Regions from separate parts of the Priestia sp. D3YE.R1 genome, predicted to be linked through region 1. Evidence: riboswitches for the same ligand, from Rfam matches in the RefSeq annotation. Region 1 holds a riboswitch; the other holds the start of a gene.
The links. Region 1 has a riboswitch for cobalamin ahead of ACOZIR_RS24610 (sodium:proton antiporter). Riboswitches for the same ligand answer to the same signal wherever they lie in the genome.
Positions count from the first base shown of each region.

Region 2: another riboswitch for cobalamin. It lies ahead of nikA (nickel ABC transporter substrate-binding protein); the one in region 1 lies ahead of ACOZIR_RS24610 (sodium:proton antiporter).

Region 1 is NZ_JBLTHW010000006.1:61,721-65,143, reverse strand. Features, by position in the region: partial or broken gene ACOZIR_RS24615 (M20 family metallopeptidase) at 1-553, opposite strand, end outside; gene ACOZIR_RS24610 (sodium:proton antiporter) at 785-1,582, opposite strand; cobalamin riboswitch at 1,716-1,898, opposite strand; gene ACOZIR_RS24605 (organic hydroperoxide resistance protein) at 2,004-2,423, opposite strand; gene ACOZIR_RS24600 (undecaprenyl-diphosphatase) at 2,575-3,168, opposite strand; gene ACOZIR_RS24595 (ABC transporter ATP-binding protein) at 3,315-3,423, opposite strand, start outside.
Region 2 is NZ_JBLTHW010000007.1:33,082-36,504, reverse strand. Features, by position in the region: gene nikA (nickel ABC transporter substrate-binding protein) at 1-1,404, opposite strand, end outside; cobalamin riboswitch at 1,551-1,740, opposite strand; gene ftsZ (cell division protein FtsZ) at 1,743-2,747, opposite strand; gene ACOZIR_RS25250 (tautomerase family protein) at 3,106-3,423, opposite strand, start outside.

The DNA.
Region 1 (3,423 bases):
CCCGCCACCGCCGGTTCCGCTACTAGCACCGCTTCACTTCTTTGTGCTTCTTCTTCAATATATTTTTTAGAAGAAATCGACCCAATCTCTTCATCTGAATTGCAGAAAAACACAATTTTTTTATCCAGTGCTAAGCCAAGTTCTTGAATTGCTTTAATCGCCCATATAGATTGCACAATGCCGCCTTTCATATCTAAAATTCCCGGACCATAAAGCTTGTTTCCTTCTGTTCTCAAGCTCAGCCTTCCCTTTTCCCATACTGTGTCAAAGTGACCGATAATTAAAAGCTGCTTTTCTCCTTCCCCAATCGTAAATTTCAAGTGGTTTCCTACTTCTTTTTTTCTATGATTTCATACCCTATCCCTAAACGCTTTTGAAACAGCTCCGTTAAATACATTCCACACTGATCCACTAACTCCTTACTGTAAGATGGTGATTCTTTTTTCACAAATCCCACTAGATCTTCGAGCATCTCTTGTTCGTGTTCTTTTAAATAACTAAATACGCTTTGTTCTACCATTACCTGACTCAAATCAATTCCTCCTCCAAACAACCCCTGCTGCTTGTGCATTCACTGCTTTTATTTATTGTACGTATAAGTATGTTCTACGTTTCACATAACGTTCTTAAATTATCCTTAATTATAATGGTTTTCAGACAATTTTCCATCCTTTAAATACAGATAATACTTTAACTTATTCATAACCGACGGAAAATAGCCATAAACTTCAACAAATTTATACAAAAAAGCTTCAATCTTCAACAGATTAAAGCTTTCATTTTATTAATTGATATTTATTTTGATATTTTTTCCTTTTGACTTCACACTAACAAAAATAAACATAGACACTAAAAAAATAAATAGAATAACGCCAACCATTTCAAAGTTTACTTCAGCCCATGGGTTAAAGAAAGTGAATGCTAAATAGAATGACACACCATATGCGAGGACAACAATAACCCAGCCCATCAAGCGAGAAGCAGATTGCCCAAACTTACTCGATTCATTCACCATTTTATGTACAATCAGTGAATCGATTGTATCTGTCAGCATCATTCCAAACATAAATACTAGTCCTAATAAAAGCGGCGTATACTTGCCTGCGTTCCCTACAGCTAGAGACCACACGGCCGTTTGACTGACCGTTTCAGCTGCTAAAGCGAACAATGCTCCTACAAGAATAATTAAAAAAGGATTCGTTGTTCCTTTTGCGATTTTCGGGATAAACTTCCCTTTTAACCCGCTCAGCTGAAACTCTTCTTCTTTATTTTTAGTTCGAAGCAAATGATATGTGTTTAATGTCCCGATTAGAAAGAGGGAGATAATGGATACCCAAGATGCAAAATGATCGAAATACGATGGAAATGTAAAATTCTTCATCACCACGCCCAGCACCCCGGCCGTGACGGCCACCATCCCTCCGTGACCTAGTGAAAACAGCGTTCCAACCCACGGGGCAAAACGGCTGCCCATTCGCCAATTATATCGGGTCTGGCCGTCAATAAAAGCTAAGTGGTCTGCATCCAATCCGTGCCTGATTCCTAATAAAAAGACAAGTAAAAAAACTGATAAACCTTCCATTTCCTACACTCCTTTTTTTAAAATAAAACGTAAAAAAGCCTCAATTCTATAGAAATTGAGGATGTGTCGGCATATGAAAATAAACAGCAATTGCTCACTGCGTACCTTGATACACCGCCTCTTTCCTAGAAGAGTCAAGTGTACAGAATAGGTAGGTCTCCTGGCTTGAGATCATCATTTTCTACCGCCTTCCCCGTTTTGAGTGACGATATGATAGAAAACTCCCTGCTTACAGTGGCTGGACCGCTCGAGATTTGCACTCGATTCCCTGTTACCTCTTACTCTATGTAAGAGCACCTAAACTGTGCGAATGATTCATTTTCTTCCTCATTATACTAGTACTCCTTACAAATGAATAGAGAAAATTCAAATAAAAAAGCCCTGCTAAGCTTTACATGCTTAGCAGGGCTTTTTAAAGCAATTAAACTACTTCTACCGTTACGTCTACGTTACCGCTGATTGCTTTTGAATACGGGCAGTATGAGTGAGCTAGGTCTACATACTTTTTCGCTGTTTCTAAATCTAAGCCTTCGATATGAGCTTCAAGCGCTACAGCAATTTTTACTCCTTGATCAGCTTTATCTGGAAGCAGCTGAACCGTAGCTTTTACTTCACTGCTTTTAATTTCTACGTTATGTTTTTTCAGCATAAATTCTAACGCGCTGTTGAAACAAGCGCTGTATCCGGCTGCAAATAGCTGCTCTGGGTTTGTTGCTGTCGTTGTTTCTCCACCAAGCGCTGGCGGTGTTGCCACGTCTAAGTTAAAGATGTTATCTAAAGAGTGAACTTCTCCTGTTCTTCCACCTGTGTTAACAACTGTTGTTTCATATAAAGCTTTCATGTATAAATCTCTCCTCTTTTTTAGTAATTTTATTAGATGTTTTTATTTATCGTTTCTGTAATTTAATTGTACAAAATTTAATTTTAAAAAACAAGTATTAAATACATTAAAAATTTCCCAATAAAAAAAGCCGCGTATTTGCGACTTTTTCTTAATAATATTGAGACTGCCCGTCATAAGCTGATTTTCGAAAAATAGACAGATTAGTAATAGCTCTCATGATTTTCGTATTAAAAATAACATAATGAATAAACAGCGCCAGCACACAGCCTAAAATAGCTCCTGTTAACACATCGAATGGATAGTGAACGCCAACCCATACGCGTGAAAATGCAATGAGTGCACCCATGAAAACCCACATGCGTCCTGAACGTTTGAAATGCAGCCAAATGGTAAAAGTGATAACTAATGCAGATGTAGCATGATCGCTTGGAAATGAAGAATTCGCGGCGTGATCAATGAGCTGATTCACGTGGTGAGAGATAAACGGACGATCTCGATAAGCAAATAAACTAATCACTTTATTGATAATGACTCCTGTGGCACAAGCACATAAAGCTTGAAATGCTACAACACGGCTGCCGTTTTTATTAATAAGTAAAAACAAGCCGAGTAAAACGATAAGTACATACTGGGCATAATCTGCAAAGAATACCATTAGCGAATCTACAAACTTCACATGCGAGGCATACTGATTCACCGCATGGAAAATGGCATAGTCTACTGAATTAATAGCTGATAACATAATCGAAATCCTTTCTTATTTTTAAATGTCATTAGCTATCTTATCAGTTTCTTGCGAAAATGAACATGTTTTTGTCAGAGGCTTCCTAACTGATATTTATAAATAACGTATTCAGGATGAGTAGTAAGCCAACGGACTTTTGCCCATTAACTTACCTGTGAATGATCCACAATGTTTTTTTGCAAAAAGATTTCTTCTAAAGAAGGTTCTTCTACGTGAACTTGATAAATATCGATGCCGCATTGAATCAATTCG
Region 2 (3,423 bases), on a different contig from region 1:
GGCGGTTGCTTGTTTGGCTAACTGATCTCGTTTTGCGTCATCTACTGTGGAATTTAACTGGTGAATCATTTTTGTTAGCTTATCATCATTAATCCGGCTGGCATTTAAACCACCGCCGGGCAAATAGTTCGTACTTAAATAATAGCTGGCATCCCCTCTAGGTGCTGTGATAAGGCTGTACAATGCTAAATCCCAATCATCTTTTGCCATTAAATATTCATCGCTGTCCTCAACGAGATGAATCTTAATATTGATTCCTAACTCTTTCGCATTAGACTGTATAAGCTGAGCAATCAAAGGAAGTTCTGGCAAAGAACTGTATGTGACAAGAGAGAGCGATAATGGCTTTCCGTTTCTGATTGCTTTTCCATTTTTGATTTGATAACCTGCCTTCTCCAAATACTTTCTAGCAGATACGATACCTCTTTGATCATTAGCAGTACTATCAGCAAAAGGAAATTGGGGTAAAAATGGCCCTCGAGCCGCTGCCGCTTGATTGTTCATTATGCTGCTGACAATTTCTTTTCGGTTCAATAAAGCATCGATAGTTTTTCTTACATTTTCATCTTTTAATGCGTCATTGGTTTGATTATAAAGCAATAAATGGGTACGCACACTAGGTACTCCACTTACCTTAAAAGACGGATCTGTTTGTAAAGTGCTCAAGCTTTCTAAAGGCGGGCGATAAATAATATCGGCTGTTCCAGATTGAAGAGCAGCAACTCGCGCATTAGCATCTTCGTTAAATGCAAAAATCGCGTTTTTCAATTTCACTTTCCCATTCCAATAATGTTCATATCTCCCTAATTTCACTTGATTTCCTTGATCAAAAGACAAGACGCGAAATGGGCCCGTACCAGTGGGCTTCTTAGCTATATTAGAAGCATGAACGTCTATAATAGCTGTATTTGGATGCACTAATTCAGAAGGAAATTTAGGGATTGGTTCTTTTAACGTAATTGTGAGCATATGACCGTTTGCTTTCATTTCTTTGATTTTTAAAGCGTTTCTCATCGCATAGCTTTGATTTATTGCTCTTTGAAGAGAAGACTTCACGGCGCTTGCATCCAGCGCTTTTCCATTTTGAAACGTGATGTTCTTTCTTATTGCAAATGTCCACGTAAGACCGTTATCTTTTGTTTCCCACTTTTCAGCAAGCCAAGGCTTTAGTTTTAAATCGTCGCTAATCTTAACAAGCGTCTCTCCCACTCCGGCACGAACTGCCGTGTAATCATCATCGGTATGGGGGTCAAGGGTTGCAGGTGTGAAATTAAATAAAAATGTAGCGCTTTTATCCGTTTTCTCTCCTTTTTTCATACTCATACTCTCTTCATGAGACGTGCAAGCAGTAAGACAAAGTAAAACAAAAAGTAATATAGATACAAGTTTTTTATTATTTGTCATTCATTTTTCCACCTTCTATTTTAAATACACAAAAAAGCACTTCTTAAAAAAGAAGTGCTTGCCTTCACAACAAATCTAGATAAACGTATCCCTTGTTTATCGTATTTTTGATTCTGCCAAAACACCTCCCTATCCTCGTAGGTTATTGTGTGCTGCGATTTATGGCAGGTCTCCTGGCTTCAAGTCACTGCCTTATACCGCCTTCCCGTCTCTAAATAGACAGTGGCTTCTTGACATAAGGCTCCTTGTTACAGTGGCGGGACCGCTCCGGATTTGCACCGGATTCCCTTTTAAGGCAATTGAAAAACAATTACCACCATAAAAGCTTGTTATTTAATTTAGTAGCGTGCTCTTGAAACTCTAGAAGTAGAAGCTGATGGTGAAATGTCTTCATCATCAAATCCAGTGGCAATAACGGTTACCATCATTTCGTCCTTTAAATCTTCATTGATCACGGACCCAAAAATCATATTTAAGTCCTGATCAGAAGCGGACGTGACAATATCTGCTGCTTCCTGTACTTCGTAAAGACTCAGGCTGCTGCCGCTCGTAATGTTCAACAGCACGCCCCTTGCTCCATCAATCGATGCATCTAGCAGCGGACTAGAAATCGCTTTTTTCGCTGCTTCAATTGCCCGATCTGATCCGGAAGCTCGTCCGATACCCATAAGCGCAAATCCTTGATTAGACATGATTGTTTTTACATCAGCAAAGTCAAGGTTAATCAGCCCCGGAACAGCGATTAAATCTGAAATACCTTGAATACCTTGGCGAAGAACATTATCTGCTTCACGGAATGCTTCAAGCATAGGCGTCTTTTTATCGACAATTTCAAGCAAGCGGTCGTTTGGAATCACAATAAGGGTATCTACCGATTCATTCATCGCAGTAATACCGCCTACTGCTTGCTTCGTACGTTTATTTCCTTCAAACTTGAAAGGGCGAGTAACTACTCCAATTGTTAAAGCATTTAGTTCACGGGCAATTTGGGCAATAACCGGAGCTGCTCCAGTACCAGTGCCTCCCCCCATGCCAGCTGTTACGAATACCATATCTGCGCCTTGCAGTACTTCTTGAATTTGTTCTCTGCTTTCTTCGGCTGCTTCTCTTCCTACTTCTGGATTAGCTCCTGCACCTAATCCTCGCGTTAATGCTGCACCAATCTGCATTTTCACATCTGCTTTAGATAAATTAAGCGCCTGAGCATCCGTATTAACGGCAATAAATTCTACCCCTTGTACACCATGTTCAATCATACGGTTAACGGTGTTATTTCCTCCACCGCCGACTCCAATTACTTTAATTCGCACTAACGGCGATACATCTGCATCAAATCCAAACATTCTAAGTTCCTCCTCAATGATCAAAATTACTTTCTCTTATTATCCGAAAAAACACGTGAAGAACCTTTTACTCCTATATTTAACGCGTAACTGTTCTTTTGTTTTACAGATTTTATACATTTCTCTTTTAACCTTTAAATCTTTACATCTTTATGTAAAATTATTGTTGTTCTGAAGTTAGTACGCCGAACTTTTTTTGGTTTTCCCACTCAAAACGGCATATAAGCTTATTGTATCATTCATTTGACAGATGTCTGTATTTAATTTTGAGTAAGATGTGACTAAGAGAATAATATTTTTATAGACAAAATGAGAAAAAGCCCTTAGAAATAAGGGCTTCTCTAGATAATAAACCGTTTTACAATTTCCCAGTTAAGAATTGAGCTTCCCCCATGCCAAAGCTCCAATCAGCATTACCGTTCTCAACAATTGAAATCATAATGTCGTTTGGCTGAATACCGCAGCTTTCTCCCAGCTCTTTTACAATTAATTTGTAAAGAGCTTGTTTTTGCTCTTCTGTTCGCTGTTTGCTCGTCACACTTATAATAACCAAATCCTTGCTTCTCTCAAAGCCAAGACCTGTATCTTCAATAATCATTTCATGAGCAGGATGCTGGTGTACAATTTGATAACGATCACGTTCTGGCACGCCAAAGGCTTCTAGCATTGCTCGGTG